2 regions of the Streptomyces sp. NPDC059201 genome follow, and region 2 is predicted to be linked to the other one. Evidence: riboswitches for the same ligand, from Rfam matches in the RefSeq annotation. Region 2 holds a riboswitch; the other holds the start of a gene.
The links. A riboswitch is a leader RNA that binds a small molecule or an ion and turns the genes downstream of it on or off. The one in region 2 is predicted to bind S-adenosylmethionine.
Positions count from the first base shown of each region.

Region 1: another riboswitch for S-adenosylmethionine. It lies ahead of thrC (threonine synthase); the one in region 2 lies ahead of ACFXMG_RS08950 (aminotransferase class V-fold PLP-dependent enzyme).

Region 1 covers NZ_JBHZBB010000004.1:665,817-676,805, reverse strand. Annotated here, with positions in the region: gene ACFXMG_RS17530 (hypothetical protein) at 1-1,546, opposite strand, end outside; gene ACFXMG_RS17525 (glucosyl-3-phosphoglycerate synthase) at 1,803-2,744, opposite strand; SAM riboswitch class I at 2,866-3,009, shown strand; gene thrC (threonine synthase) at 3,027-4,337, shown strand; gene ACFXMG_RS17515 (MoaD/ThiS family protein) at 4,361-4,639, shown strand; gene ACFXMG_RS17510 (cold-shock protein) at 5,064-5,267, shown strand; gene groL (chaperonin GroEL) at 5,628-7,250, shown strand; gene ACFXMG_RS17500 (deoxyxylulose-5-phosphate synthase) at 7,368-7,700, opposite strand; gene ACFXMG_RS17495 (class I SAM-dependent methyltransferase) at 7,741-8,502, opposite strand; gene ACFXMG_RS17490 (FG-GAP-like repeat-containing protein) at 8,903-10,989, shown strand, end outside.
Region 2 covers NZ_JBHZBB010000002.1:682,072-693,060, reverse strand. Annotated here, with positions in the region: gene ACFXMG_RS08955 (glycerate kinase) at 1-1,088, shown strand, start outside; gene ACFXMG_RS08950 (aminotransferase class V-fold PLP-dependent enzyme) at 1,099-2,514, opposite strand; SAM riboswitch class IV at 2,718-2,834, opposite strand; gene trpD (anthranilate phosphoribosyltransferase) at 2,920-3,984, opposite strand; gene ACFXMG_RS08940 (cytochrome bc complex cytochrome b subunit) at 4,115-5,740, opposite strand; gene ACFXMG_RS08935 (Rieske 2Fe-2S domain-containing protein) at 5,737-6,789, opposite strand; gene ACFXMG_RS08930 (c-type cytochrome) at 6,786-7,595, opposite strand; gene ACFXMG_RS08925 (heme-copper oxidase subunit III) at 7,670-8,290, opposite strand; gene ACFXMG_RS08920 (hypothetical protein) at 8,493-8,894, shown strand; gene ACFXMG_RS08915 (Ig-like domain-containing protein) at 8,924-10,177, opposite strand; gene ACFXMG_RS08910 (cytochrome c oxidase subunit 4) at 10,290-10,688, opposite strand; gene ctaD (cytochrome c oxidase subunit I) at 10,685-10,989, opposite strand, start outside.

The DNA.
Region 1 (10,989 bases), on a different contig from region 2:
GGCTGGACGGGGACGGGCTCGGGGCCGGGGTCTCCAGCTCCGGGGTCACCGCGCACGCCGGGTCCTCGCTGCCCTCGCCGCAGTTGGAGCGCGGGGAGGTCACCTCGACGGCGTTGCGGAGCTTCCCGTCGCCGGTGGCCGGGTCCTTCACCTTCACCGAGTACGTCACCGTGGCCGTCTTCCCGGCCGGGATGTCACCGGTCCAGCCGATCCGCGGCTTCTTGTACGTCACCTCGCCGAGGTCCGCCTTGGCGTCGCCCGCGTAGTCGGCGTCGTCGAGGGTGTCGGTCAGGTCGTCGGCGAAGGAGGCGTTCGGGTAGTCGAGCCCGCTGATGTTCTTCGCGGTGATCGTGTACGTGAGGGTGTCGCCCGGCTCCACCGTGCGCGGGGTCGCCGTCTTGGTGACCTCCAGGTCCGGCACCGGCACCGAGAAGGCGAGCCCGGAGGGCACGTAGGTGTCGCCGTTGGTGGAGAAGGTCAGGTCGGCGGAGGTCGCGCCCGCCGGGATCGCGCCCTCGGGGACGTCGAACTCCTTCGCGTCGATGGACAGGTTGTTGGTGAGGTCGGGGGAGACCGCGCCGTCGTCCTCGCTGATGAAGAAGTTGTTGGTGTTGCCCGTGTGGGCCTCGGTGACGTTCTTCCCGTCCACCAGGAACTTGTCGCCGGGCGTGTTCCAGTCGCCCTCGTACGCCGTGACGCTCGCCCGCGCCTTCCCCGGGGAGCGGTGGAAGCCGTCGACCGTGACCGTCGTCGCCGGGGAGGTCGAGCGCTGGAGGACGTGCCCGCCGTAGACGTGGACGCTGCGCCGCTCGGGCGCCTTGACCGGGTCGGGGCCCGGGAAGCGGTGGACGACGGTCAGGGACCAGCCGCCGACGCAGCCCTTGCCGTTCGGCGCCCACACCCCGCTCACCCCGATCGCCACCGGCGCGTCCTGCCCCGCCACGCCCGCGAAGGCGGCGGTCACGTCCGACTCGCCCGTGTAGTAGTGCGGCCCGCTGGTGTCGGCCGGGTCGACGACCAGGCTGTCGATCGAGACCGGCGCGGCGGCCTTCCCCCCGACCGAGAGCAGCGGCGCCGTGGTCGCCGGGTCGCCGGGGGAGGGCTCCACGTCGGCGCCGGAGATGTCGCAGCGCTTCAGTTGCGCCCCGCTGGGGCCCCGGTAGGTGCCGTCGTTGCCGCCCCAGTAGAGCCGGGCGTAGGCCACCTCGGCGCCCTTCGGGATCCGGACCCGGCCGGTGCTGGAGCCGTGGGTGTCGCCGGTGCCGGCGGTGTCCAGGCGCCGCATGACGAAGGTGTTGTTGTTGTCGCGGCCCTCGCCCTTCGTGGCGGTGGCGCAGCGGGCGGCCAGGTCGGCGGGGGCCGTCGGGCAGCCCATGACGGTGTTGCCGATCGTGGCGAAGTCGCCGTACAGGGACTCCTGGTACCGCTGCCCGAAGGGTTCGACGACGTCGGCGGCGGCCGGTCCGGCCCCCGTCAGCGAGAGCGTGCCCGCGGCGAGCAGCGCCGCCGCGAGCACGCGGGAGGGGTGAGATCGTACGAAGCGCATAAAAGGGCAATGTAGGCAAAGCCCATCATCTACGGACGTTACGCCACGCAGCCGTGCGCGTACTCCGTGCGAGCGTTACGCCACGCGGCGGTGCGCCGCCCCGTCGCGGGAGTCGCGCCACGCGGCCGTGCGCCCGCCCCCGTCGCGGGAGTCGCGCCACGCGGCGGTCTCGTACCCGTGCGGGCGGCCTTACGCCACGCGGCCGTGCGCCTCCCCCGCGCGGGAGTCTCGCCGCGTGTCCCCCCGTCGCCGGCCGTCACGCCACGCGGCGCTGCGCGTACTCCGTGATCTCGGCCATCGGGGGGCGTTCCTCCGTGTCCACCGCGTACGTGCGCGGCTCGAAGCCCTCCTCGCCGCGCTCGAACTGGGTCAGGCGGGGGCGTACGAGATGGCCGCGGGAGAGCCGCAGCTGCGCCGTCCGGTAGATCGCCGCGGCCATCCGGCCCAGCGCCTGCCCGTCCTGGTGCCGGTGTTTGCGGACCCCCACGTCCACCTGCGCCAGCGCGTCCAGGCCCACCGTGTGCAGCGCGTCGACGAGGAGGCCCAGCTCCACTCCGTAACCGACCGGGAACGGCAGCCGTTCGAGCAGCGAGCGGCGCGCCGCGTACTCCCCGCCCAGCGGCTGGACGAATCCGGCCAGTCGCGGCCAGTGCAGATTGAGCAGCGGGCGCGCCACCAGCTCCGTCACGCGACCGCCCTGACCTGGGGTGTCACCGAAGGGGCGGTCGTACATGGCCTTCACGAAGTCCACGTCCGGGTCGGTGAGCAGAGGGCCCACGATGCCCGTCACGAAGTCCGCGGAGAAGTCCTTCAGGTCCGCGTCCACGAAGCAGACCACATCCCCGCTCGTCACCATGAGTGACCGCCACAGGACCTCGCCCTTCCCCGGGACCGCCGGGATCCGGGGGAGTATCTCGTCGCGCGCGACCACGCGCGCGCCGGCCGCCGCCGCGACCTCGGCGGTGCGGTCGGTCGACCCCGAGTCGATCACCACCAGCTCGTCCACGAGCGGCACCGTCTCGGTCATCAGCTCGCGCCGGATCACGCTGACGATGTCCCCGACGGTCGCCTCCTCGTTCAGCGCGGGCAGCACCACGCTGACCGTCGTCCCCCGCTTGGCGGCGAGCACCCGCTCCAGGGGCCGGTCGGACACGGACCAGGACCGCCGGGACAGCCAGCGCTCCACTTCTTCCAGCAACGTGATCTCCATCTCGCGGATCGGACGACCGTCTCCACCTTCGAAGCCTTCGGTTACAGTCTTGAACAACGCGGATGCCCGATGCATGTCGGGGTGCCGCCCGCGTCTCACAATCGAATACCGCTCATCCAGAGGGGCAGAGGGATACGGCCCGTTGAAGCCCCGGCAACCCTCCAGTCGGTTCTCGTACTCCAGCGAGGCCACCGGCTAGGGAAGGTGCCAAATCCGTCTCATGGCGAAAAATTCGTCATGGGAAAGATGAGGAGAAAGGGCCTCGCCTCCATGGCTGTAAACACCGTCGCACCCGCAACCGCCGCTGCCGACACCCCCGCCCCCACCGTCGATCTCGGCCCCGCGTCCGGCCTTTCCTGTCGCGAATGCGGCCAGGTCTTCGCCCTCGGCCCGATCTTCGCCTGCGAGCTCTGCTTCGGCCCCCTCGAAGTGGCCTACGACCTCCCGGTCGGCGACCCCGAGGCGCTGCGCAAGCAGATCGAGGCCGGCCCCGCGAACATCTGGCGGTACGCGCCCCTGCTGCCCGTCCCCGCCGACGTCGCCGAGAAGCCGAACCTGAACCCCGGCTGGACCGCGCTCGTCAAGGCCGACAACCTCGCCCGCGAGATCGGCGTCGCGCCCGGCAAGCTCTTCGTCAAGGACGACTCCGGCAACCCGACCCACTCCTTCAAGGACCGGGTCGTCGCCCAGGCCATCGAGGCCGCCCGCGCCTTCGGCTTCACCACCCTCTCCTGCTCCTCCACCGGCAACCTGGCCGGCGCCGTCGGCGCCGCCGCCGCCCGCGCCGGCTTCCGCTCCTGCGTGTTCATCCCGCACGACCTGGAGCAGGGCAAGGTCGTCATGGCCGGTGTCTACGGCGGTGACCTCGTCGCCATCGAGGGCAACTACGACGACGTCAACCGCTTCTGCTCGGAGCTCATCGGCGACCCGCTCGGCGAGGGCTGGGGCTTCGTCAACGTCAACCTGCGCCCGTACTACGGCGAGGGCTCCAAGACGCTCGCGTACGAGATCTGCGAGCAGCTCGGCTGGGTCATCCCCGACCAGCTCGTCATCCCGATCGCCTCCGGCTCCCAGCTCACGAAGATCGACAAGGGTCTCCAGGAGCTCATCAAGCTCGGCCTGGTCGAGGACAAGCCCTACAAGATCTTCGGCGCCCAGGCCGAGGGCTGCTCCCCGGTCTCCGCCGCCTTCAAGGCCGGCCACGACGTCGTCCGCCCGCAGAAGCCGAACACGATCGCCAAGTCCCTCGCGATCGGCAACCCGGCCGACGGCCCGTACGTCCTCGACATCGCCCGCCGCACCGGCGGCGCGGTGGAGGACGTGAACGACGAGCAGGTCGTCGACGCGATCAAGCTGCTCGCCCGGACCGAGGGCATCTTCGCCGAGACCGCGGGCGGCGTGACCGTCGGCGTGACGCGCAAGCTCGTCGAGGCCGGTCTCATCGACCCGGAGCTCACCACCGTCGTCCTCAACACCGGCGACGGGCTCAAGACCCTGGACGCCGTGGCCGACAGTTCTCAGGCGACCGCCACCATCCGCCCGAGCCTGGACGCGTTCCGCGACGCGGGCCTGGCCCACTGAACCCGAGAGGCACGAAGACAGTCATGGCCGTGAACGTCCGCATCCCCACCATCCTCCGCACCTACACCGGCGGGCAGGCCGAGGTCGCCGCCGAGGGCGGCACCCTCGCCGAGGTCATCGCCGACCTGGAGAAGAACCACACCGGCATCGCCGCCCGCGTCCTGGACGACCAGGGCAAGCTGCGCCGCTTCGTGAACGTCTACGTCAACGACGACGACGTCCGCTTCGAGCAGGGCCTGGAGACCGCGACGCCGGACGGCGCGGGCGTCTCCATCATCCCGGCCGTCGCCGGCGGCTGCTGATCCTCCCCGGCTCCGCCCGAGCCCTACCTGTCGGTACTGAATTGCCCCCTCCGCCGGAGAAAGCGGAGGGGGCAATTCTGCATGGTTGAGCGCGGTAGAGTTGGGGAAGTCCCCTCCGCCGCTCATGCCAAGCGCATATGAGCCCGGCCCGGGACCTGACAAGAATGCGACAACCGGCGGCCGGAAAGCGCGCACACTCTGCCCGTTATGAGCCTTTCGCCCGGCCCGACTTGCCCCGCAATTCAAGGATTTCTTCCTGATTCCCCTTTCCGCTCCGCCGAGAATTCCCGGTGGATTGCCCTGTTGCAGAGGGCAGTTGGGCAGATACATTCAGCGGCGGTCGACGCGTTCCGGCGCAGGTTCTGACCCGGGTCCGTGAAGTGCGGATCCGCTCAAGGGCCAGTAAGTAATAGGGGAGTTAGGCATGGCTCAGGGCACCGTCAAGTGGTTCAACGCGGAGAAGGGCTACGGCTTCATCGCGGTCGACGGTGGTGCGGATGTTTTCGTCCACTACAGCGCCATCCAGATGGATGGGTACCGCAGCCTCGAAGAGGGCCAGCGAGTCGAGTTCGAGATCTCGCAGGGTCAGAAGGGCCCTCAGGCGGACATGGTCAAGCTGTCCGCCTGAGTGCGACGCGATCGGCCACCGACGCCAACGCCGTCGAGGGGCCCGCATCCCCAGGGATGCGGGCCCCTCACGCGTTCCCGGGGGCCGGAGTCTTTCGCGCGTCGCCGGGGTGCGGGCCTCCGCGCGTTCCCGGACGTCCCGGAGGGCTGCCCGATCCACGAGAGTCGCTTGCACTCGCATGGGTCGAGTGCTAATCATTGGCGTTAGCACTCGGAAGGTGAGAGTGCTACGAGGATCGGGCAGACGAGGCCGCCGACCCGGGTGGGGCAAGGAACCACGCGGAGCGCGGAGGCCGTCCGTCGCGGGCGTCGGCGCGGTCCTGGAGCGTTATCCACCCCATGTCCGGGAGGACCACTTCACATGGCCAAGATCATCGCGTTCGACGAGGAGGCCCGGCGCGGTCTCGAGCGCGGCATGAACCAGCTCGCTGACGCCGTCAAGGTCACCCTCGGCCCCAAGGGCCGTAACGTCGTCCTCGAGAAGAAGTGGGGCGCCCCCACGATCACCAACGATGGTGTCTCCATCGCCAAGGAGATCGAGCTCGAGGACCCGTACGAGAAGATCGGCGCCGAGCTGGTCAAGGAAGTCGCCAAGAAGACGGACGACGTCGCCGGCGACGGTACGACCACCGCCACCGTCCTCGCCCAGGCACTCGTGCGTGAGGGCCTCCGCAACGTCGCCGCCGGTGCCAACCCGATGGCCCTCAAGCGCGGCATCGAGAAGGCCGTCGAGGCCGTCTCCGGCGCCCTCCTCGACCAGGCGAAGGAGGTCGAGACGAAGGAGCAGATCGCCTCCACCGCCTCCATCTCCGCCGCCGACACCCAGATCGGCGAGCTCATCGCCGAGGCGATGGACAAGGTCGGCAAGGAAGGCGTCATCACCGTCGAGGAGTCGCAGACCTTCGGTCTCGAGCTTGAGCTCACCGAGGGCATGCGCTTCGACAAGGGCTACATCTCGGCGTACTTCGCGACCGACATGGAGCGCATGGAGGCGGCCCTCGAGGACCCGTACCTCCTCATCGTCAACTCCAAGATCTCCTCCGTGAAGGACCTCCTCCCGCTCCTGGAGAAGGTCATGCAGTCGGGCAAGCCCCTGCTGATCATCGCCGAGGACGTCGAGGGCGAGGCCCTGTCGACGCTGGTCGTCAACAAGATCCGCGGCACCTTCCGCTCCGTCGCGGTCAAGGCCCCGGGCTTCGGCGACCGCCGCAAGGCCATGCTCCAGGACATCGCCATCCTCACCGGCGGCACGGTCATCTCCGAGGAGGTCGGCCTCAAGCTGGAGTCGGCCGGTCTCGACCTGCTGGGCCGCGCCCGCAAGGTCGTCATCACCAAGGACGAGACCACCATCGTCGACGGTGCCGGTGACAGCGAGCAGGTCGCGGGCCGCGTGAACCAGATCCGCGCCGAGATCGAGAACAGCGACTCGGACTACGACCGCGAGAAGCTCCAGGAGCGCCTCGCGAAGCTCGCCGGCGGCGTGGCGGTCATCAAGGCCGGTGCCGCGACCGAGGTCGAGCTCAAGGAGCGCAAGCACCGCATCGAGGACGCCGTGCGCAACGCCAAGGCGGCCGTCGAGGAGGGCATCGTCGCCGGCGGCGGCGTGGCCCTGCTCCAGGCGTCCAGCGTCTTCGAGAAGCTGGAGCTGGACGGCGACGAGGCCACCGGTGCCGCGATCGTCAAGCTCGCCCTGGAGGCCCCGATCAAGCAGATCGCGGTCAACGCCGGCCTTGAGGGCGGCGTCGTGGTCGAGAAGGTCCGCAACCTCACCCCGGGCCACGGCCTCAACGCCGCGACCGGCGAGTACGTCGACCTGGTCGCCGAGGGCATCATCGACCCGGCCAAGGTGACGCGCTCCGCGCTCCAGAACGCCGCGTCGATCGCCGCGCTGTTCCTCACCACCGAGGCCGTCATCGCCGACAAGCCGGAGAAGTCCGCGGCGCCGGCCGGCGGCGGCATGCCGGGCGGTGACATGGACTTCTGATCCCCTGAGGGATCGGTGGTTCATCGCTGACGCGAGCTGTATCGCGAGCTGAACGCGAGCCGAGGGCGGTACTCCCCTGCGAAGGGGGGTACCGCCCTCGGCGCGTTCCCCGGGGTGTCACACCACGGGCCGTACGAGCACCTCGGCGAGCGGCTCGCCGGTACGCGCGGCCAGCGCGACGCGCGCCTTCACCTCGGCGAGGGTCCGGGGCCGGTAGCCGGGCCCGCACCCCTGGCAGCAACTGGTGTGGAACCGCACCCCCGCGCGCAGCAGCACCGACAGCACCCGCCACGCCTCGGTGTCGTTCCGCCGCGGCGGCTGAAAGGCCGACCCCACACCGATCATCGGCTCCGCGCAGCGCGGACACTTCCGCTCGGCGCCGTGGTCCTTCCCCTGCTTGTAGGAGGCCCGGCAGGGCAGGCAGACGTACGAGGTCCGGTGGATTCCCATGGGGGAAGGGTAGGGAGCGGGCGGTCGGAGGGCCCGTGATTTACGCCCGTCCGGCCGGAGTCCGGCGGCGGAAGAGCGCCGTCCAGAGGAAGCCCTTGCCGAAGTGCGGGGAGTCGTCCGGCTCCTCGCGCATGCGGCGTATCTCCAGCGGGGTCAGGTCGGCGAAGAGCGACCGGAGGGCCGTGTCGGTGTAGGCGAGGCCGCCCTCCAGGGCGCCCTCGCGGTAGAAGTCGGCGTCCGGGCGCTCCGAGCCCATGCCGCCCTCGCCCGCCGCGAAGGCCGTCAGGGCGAAGAGGCCGCCGGGCGCGAGGACGCGGTCCAGGAGGGCCAGGTGGCTGACGCGGCGGTGCGGGGGCAGGTGGTGGAAGCAGCCGGAGTCGTAGACGAGGTCGTACGGACCCTCGACCGTGCCCGCCGCGAAGGCGTCCCCGCACACGAAGCGGACGCCGGTCGCGCCCGCCTCCCGCGCCCGCTCCTCCGCCCAGCGGACCGCCGTCGCGGAGAGGTCCACCGCGTCCACCTCGTACCCGAGCGACGCGAGGTACAGCGCGTTCCGCCCCGGCCCGCACCCCAGGTCGAGCGCCCGCCCCCGCCCCGCGAGCAGCCCCCGCTCCTCGTACGCCACCAGGTTCTCGTCCGGCTTCGGCACGAAGAACGGCACCGGCCGCCCCCGGTCCGCGTAGAACCCGTCCCACCACCCCGCACCACCCTCCGACCACCGGTCGGCCCCGGGCACGAACAGCCCGTCCAGCAGCGCCAGCACGTCCTCGACCGTCCGAATGTCCCGGCCCGTCCCCACCATGCGGATCTCCCCTCGACGTTCCCTCCAGGGTAGGGGGCTGGGCTCCAAATGCTCAGGTCAGAGCGGGTGTTGGGGGTGGAGGTGGAGGGCCTGGGAGGAGGCCGGAGAGGCGTACGGGCCGGTCTCGGAACCCTGCCCCCGGGTGGGGTGCGAGGAGGGGGTGGAGGGCCGTTCCCTGGCCGGGAAGAGCCCTTTCCGGCCGGTGCCCGGGCAGGTTTCCCGGGAGGTGACATACCTGGTGGCGCCGGTGTTTCGCGCGACTGTACGATCCGGCTGCCGGCGGGTGGGGGGCTATCGGGCCGGCACCTCGGCCCGCCGTGTGCGCCCATCGGCGTACGACGTTCTCCGCGCCCCTCCGCCGCCTGTCGCCATCGACTTCCGCACGAGGGGAACCCCTTTCTTGTCCGTTCGCAGAGCCGTCGCGCTCGCGCTGAGCGCGGCGCTGGGCCTCACCGGCCTGGCGGCCGTCACCGCGCCCGGCGCCGTGGCCGCCTCCACCACTCCGTACGAGGTGACGATCCCGGCACCGCCGAGCGTCACCCCGCCGCCCCAGCGCCTTTTCGGCGCGGGCACCGGCGTGCAGACCGCCGACGCGGCGACCGGCCGGCTGCGCTGGCAGAGCCTGGAGACGGGCGGGCGGGTGGAGCTGCGCGATTTCTGCGACTCCTCCGACCGCATCGCCTACTTCGGCGACCGGGTCGGCTGCGTCGGCTACCACGGGGACGCGGACGAGGCGTCCGTGTACGACTTCGCCACCGGCGTGAACCTGACCCGCGCCCGTCCCGAGGGACACACCTGGCTGCGGGCCTTCGACGCGGACCGGCTCCTCGCCTACCGCGCCGACGCCGAGGGCGCCGTGACCCTGCGCCTGCTGGGCCTCGGCGGGGAGACCGCGGGGGACACCGACGTCACGACGGCGGACGAGCGGATCATCGGCCGTCCCCAAGTACTGGCCTTCGACGACGCCGGCGCGGTCGTGTCCTACGCGCGGGCCGACCGGCCTCACGCCGTCGGCTACCTCGACTTCGGCGCCTCGACGCTCGTCCCGCTGGCCCTCGGCGACGCCCTGCCCGCCTACCCGAAGGCCGCGCTCGGCGCGGGCCGGATCGCCGTGTACGACGAGTACGCCATGAACGAGGCGCACGTCGTCGCGCGGACGTCCCCCACAGCCCCCGTCACGAAGGTCGCGCTCCCCGGCACGAGGTCCGACCGGGGCAGTCTCGCCCTCCTCGGCGACTGGATCGTCGGCCACTACGGCAGCGACTACTCGGCGCACCCGCTGAAGGCCGTCCCGCTCACGGGCGGCACCGTCCGGGACCTGGGCGTGTCCGCGGCCCAGGGCAGCGAGATCCGGACGTCCCCGACCGGGCAGCTGTACGCGGTCGGCGGCACCGACTCCACGCACTGGGGCGTGCGCCGCGTCACCCTCGACGCGACCGGCGCGCCGGTCACCGAGCAGGTGCTGAGCACCCTGCCGAAGCCGCTCCAGCGGACCGGTCTGACCTTCGCGAACGGCCAGCTCGCCACCGAGCACACGGACGACCCGAAGCGGGAGCTCGTACGCTACGACGTCTCCCTGGCCGCCGAGCCGCGGACGGCCGTCCGCCGCTGGAGCTGCGACGCGGGCGGCGGCCCCGCCGCGAACTGCCTGCCGACGGCGGGAGGGAAGTGGATCGCCACCGGCGACGGACGGCTGGTCGCCCTGGTCTCCGAGGACCCGCCGTGGGTGCCGGGCGAGCTGCCCTGCGGCGGCTGCGTCATCAAGGTCAAGGTGATGGACGGGGCAGGCGGGAGCACGCGTACCGTCACTCTCGACACCGACCGGCGGATGAGCGTGAACCGGATCGTCCGGGCCTCCGGACGCTACCTGCACCTGCTCACTTCCGAGGACTACGAGACGCGTTCCGTCGTCGTCGACATCGAGACCGGCAAGACCTTCGTGTCGAACAACACGGTCCAGGCGCTGTGGGGCACGTGGCTCTGGAGCGCCAGTACGGCGAACGACTCCGTCTCGGCGGTCGATCTGCGCACGGGTGCCACCGTCGCCGCGGCCGACCTCGGCAGCGACTGCGGCGTCTTCGACTTCGAAGTAGTCGGGCCGTGGATGTACGGGCTCTGCGGCGACGCGGCCACCGCCGTCGTGCACAACCGGGAGACGAAGAAGTCCGTTCGCTTCACGCTCGCATCCCGCGGCTCTCAGGCTGCCCTCGGCGACGGTTTCCTCGTCTCCATCGCCACGCCGGGCGACGACCAGGTGGTCGTGACCGACGTCCGCTCCGGCGTCCCCGTCACCCGTACGATCGGCACGCTGCAAGACGACATCCCGAACAACTACAACCAGACCTGGACCGTCGACCGGTTCGGCGGGGCCGTCGCCTTCGTCGACGCCCAGCAGGCGATCCACGTCGTCGGACTCGGAGGCGCCACCAGCCGCGTCACCGTCACCGACTCGACCGTGCCCGCCTCGGTGCACGTCAAGTCGGCCAC
Region 2 (10,989 bases):
CAGAGGCCATCGCCGAGGGGCTGCGCCGGGTCCGCCCGGACGCCGTCGTCGACCTGATCCCGCTGGTCGACGGCGGGGAGGGCACCGCGCAGGCGCTGGCCGCCGCGACCGGGGGCAGGCTGCTGCCCCGGGTCGCGGCCGGCCCCCTCGGCCTCCCGGTGAGGACCCACTTCGCGCTGCTCGACCGCTCCTCCGCGGTGGTCGAGATGGCGGCCGTGGCGGGCCTCTCCCTGGTGCCGGCCGGCCGGCGCGACCCGGGCGCCACCACCACGTACGGCGTGGGCGAACTGATCCGGGCCGCGCTCGACGCCGGAGCCCGCCGCATCCTCGTCGGCTGCGGCGACTCCGGCACCTCGGACGGCGGAGCGGGTGCGCTCCAGGCCCTCGGCGCCCGGCTCCTGGACGCCGAGGGAGTCGAACTCCCCCTGGGGGGTGCCGCGTTGACGCGGCTGGACCGGATCGACCCGGCCGGTCTCGACCCCCGCCTGGCGGCGGCCGAGCTGCTCGTGGCCTGCAATCCGTACAACGTGCTCTGCGGCGAGCGGGGCGTCGCCCGGGTCTTCGGCCCGCAGAAGGGCGCGCGCCCGGAGCGGGTCGAGGAGCTGGCGGCGGCCCTGGACCGCTGGGCCGCTCTGCTCGTACGGGACCTGGGCGCGCCGCCCGCGATCGGTACGGCTCCGGGGTCGGGCGCCTCGGGCGGGCTCGGCGCCGGGCTGGCGGCGCTCGAGGCCCGGCTGCTCCCCCGCTTCGAGGTGCTGCTCGACCATGTGGACCTGGACGCCCGGCTGGCCCGCGCCGATCTGGTGATCACCGCGGAGGGCGCCCTGGACGGGCAGACCGTGCGGGGCAAGGTCCCGGCGGAGGTGGCGCGCCGGGCCAAGGCCCACGGGGTGCCGGTGCTCGCCCTGGCCGGGACGCTCGGGCAGGGCGCCCACGAGGTGCGGGCGGTCGGGGTCGACGCCTACGGCTCGATCCTGCCCGCACCGGTGGCGCTGCCCGAAGCCCTCGACCGGGGCGCCGAGTTCCTCGCGGACGCGGCCGAACGGGCCCTGCGGATGGTCCTGTTGGGCACCCGGCTCGCGGCCTGAGGCCGGGCTCTCAGCCGCGGTCGGGCACGCAGCGGCCGTCCTCGGTGCGGTACTTCCACTGGGCGCCGTCGCGGACGAGCTCCTTCACGGCGCCGACGAACCGCTCGACGTGCTCGTCCGGCGTACCGGCGCCGAAGCTCACTCGGATGGCGTTGAGGGACCGCTCGCCGGGGGCCGCAGGCTCGGGCGCGCCGCACTCGCCCGGGTCCTGGGCGTCGGAGCCGAGGAGGGTGCGGACGAGCGGGTGGGCGCAGAAGAGGCCGTCGCGGACGCCGATGCCGTACTCGGCGGAGAGGGCGGCGGCGAAGTGCGAGCTGTTCCAGCCGTCGACGACGAAGGAGATGACGCCGACGCGCGGGGCGTCGTCGCCGAAGAGGGAGAGGACGCGGACCTCGGGGACCTCGGCGAGCCCGGCGCGGACGGTGTCGATGAGCCGCTGCTCGCGGGCGACGAGGGTGTCGAAGCCGGCCTCGGTCAGCGCCTTGCAGGCGGAGGCGATGGAGTAGACGCCGATGACGTTCGGGGAACCGGCCTCGTGGCGGGCCGCGGTGGTGTGCCACTCGACGTCCACGCCACCGTCGGCGCGGCGGGCGACGGTACGGGAGGCGCCGCCGCCGGCCAGGTAGGGCTCGGCCGCCTGGAGCCAGTCGGCGCGGCCCGCGAGGACGCCGGAGCCGAAGGGCGCGTACAGCTTGTGCCCGGAGAAGGCGACCCAGTCCACGTCCAGGTCGCGCACGGAGACCGGGTGGTGGGGGGCGAGCTGCGCGGCGTCGAGGACGATCCGGGCGCCGTGCGCGTGGGCGGCGGCGGCGAGTTCGCGCACCGGCCACAGCTCGCCGGTCACGTTGGAGGCGCCGGTGACGCAGACCAGGGCCGGGCCGTAGGGGTCGCGGTCGGCGAGGGCGCGCTCCAGGGTCTCGACGGCCTGGGCGGGGGTGCGCGGCGCGTTGAGGTAGGTGACCTGGGCGTCGCGCCACGGCAGCAGCGAGGCGTGGTGCTCGGTCTCGAAGACGAAGACCTGGCAGTCGGCGGGGACCACCTGGGCGAGCAGGTTGAGCGAGTCGGTGGTGGAGCGGGTGAAGACGACCTGGTCGCCCTCGCGGCAGTCGAGGAACTCGGCGACGGTGACGCGGCTCTGCTCGAAGAGGTCGGTGGAGAGCTGGGAGAGGTAGCCGGCGCCGCGGTGGACGCTGCCGTAGTACGGGGCGTAGGCGGCGACGTCGTCCCAGACGCGCTGGAGGGCGGGGGCGCTGGCCGCGTAGTCGAGGGCCGCGTAGCTCACCTCGCCGCCGGTGACGAGCGGGACGGTGACGTCACGCCCGAGGACGGGCAGCGGGCCGGTGCAGCAGGCGTCGGCGGACTCTTCGGAGGCGACGGCGGAGGCGGCGGAGGAGTTGAGGGCGGCGGCGTTCGGGCGTGCGGACATGGCGGTATCTCCCGGCGGGACAGGCGAGTGGCGTGAAGGGCCCGCAGGGCAGCGCGAACAGGCGTGCCACGTACGGGTGTTGCCTCGACGCGCGGCAAGAACGGGGCCGCACGGAGGGGTGGAGAAGGGGCCGGAGGCCCTATCGCATTCGCTTGCTCACGAGACCGCTCCCAAGAGGACCAGGACCCCAGGGATGGCGCAGGGGTCCGCGCTTGCCGAGGACCTTGCTGTCCACGGCCTGGTCTTCACCCGGGGCACCCCGCCACGGACGGAGGGTTGCCGGACAGCCAGCCGGGGCTTGAGGGCTGTCACTCATGACCTGTCGCCGAACGTATGCCACCGCTCGCGGTCCGCGCAACCCCGTCCGCATTCCGGAACGGGGCCGCGCGGTCCGCGCGGCGGGAATCAGGCGTTGCTGGCGGAGATCCAGCGGTCCAGGGCCGCGCGGGCGGAGCCGGAGTCGATCGACTCGGCGGCCCGCGCCATCCCGGCCCGCAGCTGCTCCGCGAGGGTCCCCTCGCCGGGCTCCAGCGCGGTGAGCGCCGCCGCCGCGTTGAGCAGCACCGCGTCCCGTACCGGCCCCGTCTCCCCGGCGAGGAGCCGGCGGGCGACGTCGGCGTTGTACGAGGCGTCGGCGCCGCGCAGCGCCTCCAGGGGCGCGTAGGCGAGGCCCACGTCCTTCGGGTCGAAGACCTCCTCGCGGACGGAGCCGTCGCGGACCACCCACACCCGGGAGGTGCCGGTGATGGTCAGCTCGTCCAGGCCGTCGTCGCCGCGGAAGACCAGCGCCGAGTTGCCGCGCTCGGCGAAGACGCCGGCGACGATCGGCGCCATCCGCGGGTCGGCGACACCGACCGCCTGGGCCTTCACCCGGGCGGGGTTGGTGAGCGGGCCCAGCACGTTGAAGGTGGTGCGGATGCCGAGCTGGCCGCGGGCCGCGGCCACGTGCCGCAGCGAGGGGTGGAACTTCACCGCGAAGCAGATGGTGATGCCGGCCTCCTCGGCGACCTCGGCCACCCGCTGGGGGGTGAGGCCGAGGTTGATGCCGAGCTTCTCCAGGACGTCGGAGGAGCCGGAGGCGGAGGAGGCGGCCCGGTTGCCGTGCTTGACGACCTTGGTGCCGGTGCCGGCCACGACGATCGAGGCCATCGTGGAGATGTTGACGGTCTTGGCGCCGTCGCCGCCGGTGCCGACGATGTCGACGGCCGGGCCCGGCACCTCGATCGTGTTGGCGTGCGCGTACATGGTCCGGACGAGCCCGCTGATCTCCTCGACGGTCTCGCCCTTGGCCCGGAGCGCCACCATGAAGCCGGCGATCTGGGCGTCGGTCGCCTCGCCGCTCATGATCAGGTCCATCGCCCAGGCGGTGTCGTCGGCGGAGAGATTCCTCCCTTCCAGGAGGCCGTTCAGAAGGGCGGGCCAGGAGCGGCCCGCCGTGGTCGGTCCTCCAGCGGGGGTCACAGCGCTCATGGCAGCTCCTGATGATCGCGCGTCGGATACGGGGTCCAGCCTATCGAGCCGCCGGTACGGCAAAGAGCCCCGTCCATCGAATGGACGGGGCTCTCGCCGTGGCGACCTACATCAGGAGGTCAGGAGGGTCTCAGTGGTGGCCGTGGCCGCTCTGGATCTCCTTGTACTCCTCCAGGGTGGGCTTGGCGACCTGGTTGTCGTCGCCGAAGTAGCCCTTGTTGAGCTTGATCCGGAGCTTCTCCATCGCGCCGATCTTCCGCTCCACGCCGTTCTCGTCGACGGCCGGCGGCAGCGCCGCGGGCTCGTACTGCTCGTGCGCGGTGAGCTTGTACAGCTCGCCCTGGCTGAGCGGCTCGTGGACCTCGACGAACTCACCGTGCGGCAGGCGCTTGATGATGCCGGACTCCCGCCCGTGCAGCACCTTGTCCTTGTCCCGGCGCTGGAGGCCGAGGCAGATCCGCTTGGTGACGATGAACGCGATGACCGGGCCGACGAAGAAGAAGATCCGCACGAACCAGGTGATCGAGTTGATCGACAGGTGGAAGTGGGTGGCCCAGAGGTCGTTTCCACCACCGACGAGCATGATCATGTACGCGGTGATCCAGGCGACACCGAAGGCGGTGCGCGTCGGAGCGTTGCGCGGGCGCTGCGCGATGTGGTGCTCGCGCTTGTCGCCCGTGATCCAGGACTCGATGAAGGGGTAGACCGCGATGGCCGCCAGGACCGCCGGGAAGATCGCCAGCGGGATCATCACGCCGAGGACCAGCGTGTGGCCCCACAGGTTGATCTCCCAGCCCGGCATGACACGGATCAGACCCTCGGCGAAGCCCATGTACCAGTCGGGCTGGGCGCCGGTGGACACCATGTCGGGGCGGTACGGGCCGATGGCCCAGATCGGGTTGATCGAGGCGATCGCGCCGATCACGGCGATGACGCCGAAGACCAGGAAGAAGAAGCCTCCGGCCTTCGCCATGTACACCGGGAGCAGCGGCATGCCGACGACGTTCTTGTTCGTCCGGCCGGGGCCCTCGAAGTGCGTGTGCTTGTGGACGAACACCAGGATCAGGTGAGCGACCACCAGGCCCAGCATGATGCCGGGGAGCAGCAGCACGTGCGCCGAGTAGAACCGGGCCACGAAGTCGCCGCCGGGGAACTCGCCGCCGAAGAGGAACATCGACAGGTAGGTGCCGACGATCGGCACCGACAGGATCGCGCCCTGCATGAAGCGGACACCGGTGCCGGAGAGCAGGTCGTCCGGGAGCGAGTAGCCGGTGAAGCCGGTGAACATGCCCAGGAAGAACAGCAGGAAGCCGAACAGCCAGTTGATCTCACGCGGCTTGCGGAACGCGCCCGTGAAGAAGACGCGCATCATGTGCACGAACATGCCGGCGAGGAAGATCAGCGCCGCCCAGTGGTGGATCTGCCGGATCAGCAGACCACCGCGCACCTCGAACGAGATGTGCATGGTCGAGTTGAACGCCTCGGACATCAGCTGTCCCTGGAGCGGGACGTACGGACCGGCGTACTCCACCTCGTTCATCGACGGGTGGAAGAACATCGTCAGATAGACGCCCGTCAGGATGATGATGAGGAAGCTGTAGAGGCAGATCTCGCCCAGCATGAAGGACCAGTGGTCCGGGAAGATCTTCCGCATGTTGGCCTTGGCCAGCGTGTAGATCCCCAGGCGTCCGTCGGCCCAGTCGGCGACCCGCTCACCGGCGGGCGCCTTCTTCTGCGTGTTGGTCACAGTGCTCATCCGCGCTCCCAGAATGCGGGACCGACGGGCTCGTCGAAGTCGCCGTGCGCTTCGAGGAAGCCCTCGTCGTTCACGCCGATCCGCAGCTGCGGGAGGGCGTGACCGGCCGGGCCGAAGATGACTCGGGCGCCGTCGGACAGGTCGAAGGTGGACTGGTGGCACGGGCAGAGCACGTGGTGCGTCTGCTGCTCGTACAGCGAGATCGGGCAGCCGACGTGGGTGCAGATCTTCGAGAAGGCGACGATGCCCTCGTGCGACCACTCCAGCTCGCGCTTGTCCTTGATGTCCTCCGGCTGGATCCGGACGATCATCAGGGCGGCCTTGGCGATCTCGGTCTGGAAGTGGTGGTCGTGCTCCGAGAGGCCCTCGGGCATCGCGAAGGTCAGCGAACCGACGGCGACGTCCTCGGGACGCAGCGGCTCGTGCGTGTTCATGTTGATGAGCAGCTTGCCCTTGGCCCACAGGGTGGTCCGGAGCTTGCGCTCGGGCAGCGGGCCCATGTCACGCAGCAGCACGACGCCGGAGAGCGGCACCAGGGCCAGCGCGCCGAAGAGCGTGTTGCGGATGAGCTTGCGGCGGCCGAAGCCGGACTCGGCGGCACCGGCCGCGAAGTCCGCCATGACCTTCGCCTTGACCTCCGGCGTCGCGGCCATCGGGTGACGCTCGTCCGCGATCTCCACGTCGGACATCAGGGTGCGGGCCCAGTGGACCGCGCCCGCGCCGATGAAGAAGAGGGCGAGGCCGAGGGACCAGCCGAGCGCGAAGTTGAGCGCGGACACCCGGCCGAACGGCCAGATGTACACGATCTTGTCGACCGGGAAGATCACGTACGAGGCGATGAAGGCGACGGTGGCCAGCATCGACAGCACGAACATGAAGGCGACCGCGCGCTCGGACCGACGGGCGGCCCGCTCGTCGATGTCCTGGATGCGCGGCTTGTGGGGCGGGAGGCCCGGGTCGGCGAACGGGTTGTCCGCGACCTTCACCGCGCCGTGCGCGGTGTCCTGCCCTGCCGGCAGGTTCTCTTCTGGAATCTCTTGGGTACTCATGACTTCTTGGCCTTAGCGGTGTGGGCCGCGACCCAGATGGCAACTGCGATGAGTCCACCCAGACCGAAGATCCAGGCGAACAGACCCTCGGAGACGGGGCCGAGTCCACCGAGCGAGAGGCCGCCCGGGTTGTCGGTCTTGTCGCTGTTGACGGCCTGGACGTACGCGATGATGTCCCTCTTCTGCTGCTCCGGCATGGTGGTGTCCGGGAACGAGGGCATGTTCTGCGGGCCGGTCTGCATGGCCTCGTAGAGGTGCTTCGGGCTCACGCCTTCGAGGTTCGGGGCGTACTTGCCGTGCGTCAGCGCGCCGCCCTCACCGGTGAAGTTGTGGCACTGCGCGCAGTTGTTGCGGAACAGCTCGCCACCGCGGGCCGAGTTGGCGCCGGCGGGGTCGTACTGGCCTTCCTTCGGCGTGATCGGGCCGGCACCGAGAGAGGCGACGTACGCCGCGAGCTGATCGATCTCAGCCTGCGAGTAGATGACCTTCTTCTTCGGGACCTGGGCGCCCGGCTGCTGGGCCGGCATACGGCCGGTGCCGACCTGGAAGTCCACGGAGGCGGAGCCCACGCCGACGAGGGACGGGCCGTCAGTGGTGCCCTGACCGCCGGTTCCGTGGCAGCTGGCGCAGCCGACGGAGTAGAGCTTCTTGCCCTCCTCGATGGCGAGGGACTGGGCGGTTTCATCGGCCTTCGCCGTGCCCGCGGGCGCGAACGCGGCGTACAGCCCCCCCGTGGCCGCCAGCGCGAGAAGTAGGACGACGACCGCCGCCAGCGGATGGCGTCGTCGTGCGGAGAGCTTTTTCACGGATTACCCCGGTGTCAGGATCTTCTGCGTCGATGCTTGCTGGATGTCGGTCCGCCGCGACGGGCGGTGACCGACTACTTGATCATGTAGATCGTGGCGAAGAGGCCGATCCAGACGACATCGACGAAGTGCCAGTAGTAGGACACGACGATGGCGGCGGTTGCCTGCTCGTGAGTGAACCTCTTGGCGGCGTACGTCCGGCCGAGGACCAGCAGGAAGGCGATGAGACCGCCTGTCACGTGCAGGCCGTGGAAGCCGGTGGTCAGGTAGAACACCGTGCCGTACGGGTCGGACGAGAGCGAGAGGCCCTCGTGCTTGACCAGCTCGGTGTACTCCAGGACCTGGCCGCCGACGAAGATCGCACCCATCACGAACGTGATGATGAACCACGTCCTGAGCTTCTTCACGTCACCGCGCTCGGCGGCGAAGACGCCGAGCTGGCAGGTGAGGGAGGAGAGCACCAGGATCGTGGTGTTGGTCGCCGAGAACGGGAAGTTCAAGGCGTCTGCCTTTTCCGTCCAGAACTCGGGACCGGTCACCGATCGCAGGGTGAAGTACATCGCGAAGAGGGCCGCGAAGAACATCAGCTCGGAACTCAGCCAGATGATGGTTCCGACGCTGGTGAGGTTCGGTCGATTGACCGACGGGTGCGCGTGCCCGGTATCTACTGTCGTTACTGTCGCCACGACCGACATTATGTCGGTCGCTTATCCCGCCCTCACTCCGGGGGGTGCCGTTCGGAGTGTCAGAGGGGTGTGTCCAGCCCGAACGGCCCATCCGGAGGCCCTCCCGGCACCCTTCGAACAGGTGTTGAACGGGTGTTGACGGGGTGTGGACCGGAGTAGGCTCCCGCGCACCGGTCGAGGACGACCGGCCCGCCTTCCGGACGGAGGAACGATGCAGTCGAGTGCCACGGTCCTGGTCTACAGCGACGACGCGAACACCCGGGAGCAGGTCCGGCTCGCCGCCGGGCGGCGGCCCGCGGCCGATGTGCCCCCCGTGGAGTTCGTGGAGTGCGCGACGCTCCCTGCCCTGCTGAAGCGGCTGGACGAGGGCGGGATCGACGTCTGCGTGCTGGACGGCGAGGCCGTCCCGGCGGGCGGCATGGGGGTCTGCCGGCAGATCAAGGACGAGGTCTTCCGGTGCCCTCCGGTGCTGCTGCTCATCGGCCGTCCGCAGGACGCCTGGCTGGCCACCTGGAGCCGCGCGGACGCCGCGCTCACCCTTCCGGTGGAACCGGTCGACTTCGCGGCGTCCCTCGCCACCCTCCTCCGCACCCGCCTCGCGATCGGCGCCTGAGGCACCTGCCCGGCGAGTGAGTCGAGCCTCTAAAGAGACGGCCTGAGGCGGGCCTTGGTGACCTCGGTGGCCGAGGGGTCGCCCTTCTCGGCCACCAGGGCACTGCCTCGGCGCCACTTGTCCCAGGAGAGGTTCCAGTCGCCGAAGCCGTTGCCGAAGGGGTCCATCATCTCGCCGTAGCTGTTGACGGTCTTGACGATGTCGCCGGGGCGGACGGTCTCGTAGAACCAGGCCGCGTTGCCGGTGGACATGCCCACGCAGCCGTGGCTGACGTTGGCGACGCCCTGGGAGCCGACGGACCAGGGGGCGGCGTGCACGTACTCGCCGCTCCAGGTGACCCGGGTGGCGTAGTACACCGGCAGGTCGTACGACTCCGAGCTGCCCTCGGCGATGCCGATGCTGGTGCCGCGCATCCGGACGTAGTACTCCTTGCCGAGCACCACTTTGATCCCGTTACGGGTGGAGAAGCCCGGTTTCCCGGTGGTCACCGGAATGGTGTTGATCACTTCTCCGTTGCGCCGCACCGTCATCTGGTGCGAGCCGGCGTCGGCGAGGGCCTCGATCCGGTCGCCGATCTTCAGCTGGAGCGGCTTGGACGCGCCGCCGTAGAGCTTGTCGCCGACCCGGAGGCCGTCGAGCCTGGCGGTGACGGAGACGAGCGTGCCGGCCGGCCAGTACTCCTTGGGCCGGAAGTGCAGCTTCTTGTCGTCGACCCAGTACCAGGAGCCCTCGACGGCGGGCGTGGAGCGGACCTTGAGAGCCCGTTCGACGACGGCGCGCGCGGCCCGGTCCTTGACGGGCAGGGTGAGCTCCGCCGTGATCGGCTGCCCGACGCCGTAGGTGCCCGCCTCCGGCCCGAAGGTGACGGTCAGCGCCCTTTTGGCCGGAGCCGTCTCGAAGGTGTACGTACGGGCGCCTGGGGCCCCGTCCGCGTCCTCCGTGGCCACTCTGACGGTGTAGCGGGTCCCGGCGGCCAGGGAGCCCGTGGAGCGCCACGTACGCCCGTCCGCGGTCAGCTCGCCCGCCAGGTGGCGGCCGGCCGCGTCGGTGGCGGTGACGTCGCTGATCCGGCCCTCCTCGCCGGTGGAGGTGATCTCCAGCGGCTTCTCGGGGTCCAGTCGGGTACCGTCCGCCGCCGCGAAGGCGATCTGGTCGGCGGCGTCGTACGGGCTCGCCGACAGCGGGTGCCCGTCGGAGCCCGCGCACGCCGTCGCGCCGGCGGTGACGGTGAGGGCCAGGAGGGTGCAGCTCAGAACAGTCCGAATGCGCGGCGTGTCGTTCATGACCTCACGCTAAGGACTGTTCCCCGCGCGGGCGCGCCGAGCGCGGCAAAAGAGGGGCCCGGCCGCTTCGCGTACGAAGTGACCGGGCCCCTCGGGGTGTTACGGGGTCCTGCTACTGGTTCTGGTTCTCACCGCGGTAGAACTCGAAGACCCAGCCCCAGATGCCGACGAGGATCAGCGGGGCGGAGAAGTACATGATCCACCAGCCCATGGCGACCGAGAGGAACGCGAGCGCTCCACCGATGGCCAGCGACAGCGGCTGCCAGCTGTGGGGGGCGAAGAAGCCCACCTCGCCGGCCTCGTCCGCGACGTCGGCCTCCTTGTCGTCCTGCGCCATCGCGTCGACCCGCTTGGCCGTGAAGGCCAGGTAGTAGCCGATCATGATGGACAGGCCGAAGGCCAGGAAGAGCGCCGTCGTGCCGACCGGCTCCTTGCTCCAGACGCCGTACAGGACCGCCATGGCAAGGATGAAGACGCTCAGCCAGATGAACATCTTGCCCTGGATCTTCACTTGCCGGCCTCCTTGCTGCCCGTGAGGGCCGCGGCCTCGTGCGGCTTGTTCTCCAGCTGGTCGACAGCCGCGATCTCAGGGTGGTGCAGGTCGAACGCGGGCGATTCCGAACGGATCCGCGGCAGCGTGAGGAAGTTGTGCCGCGGCGGCGGGCAGGACGTCGCCCACTCGAGCGAGCGGCCGTAGCCCCACGGGTCGTCGACCTCGACCTTCTTGCCGTACTTGGCGGTCTTCCACACGTTGTAGAAGAACGGCAGCATCGACAGGCCGAGCAGGAACGACGAGATCGTCGAGATCGTGT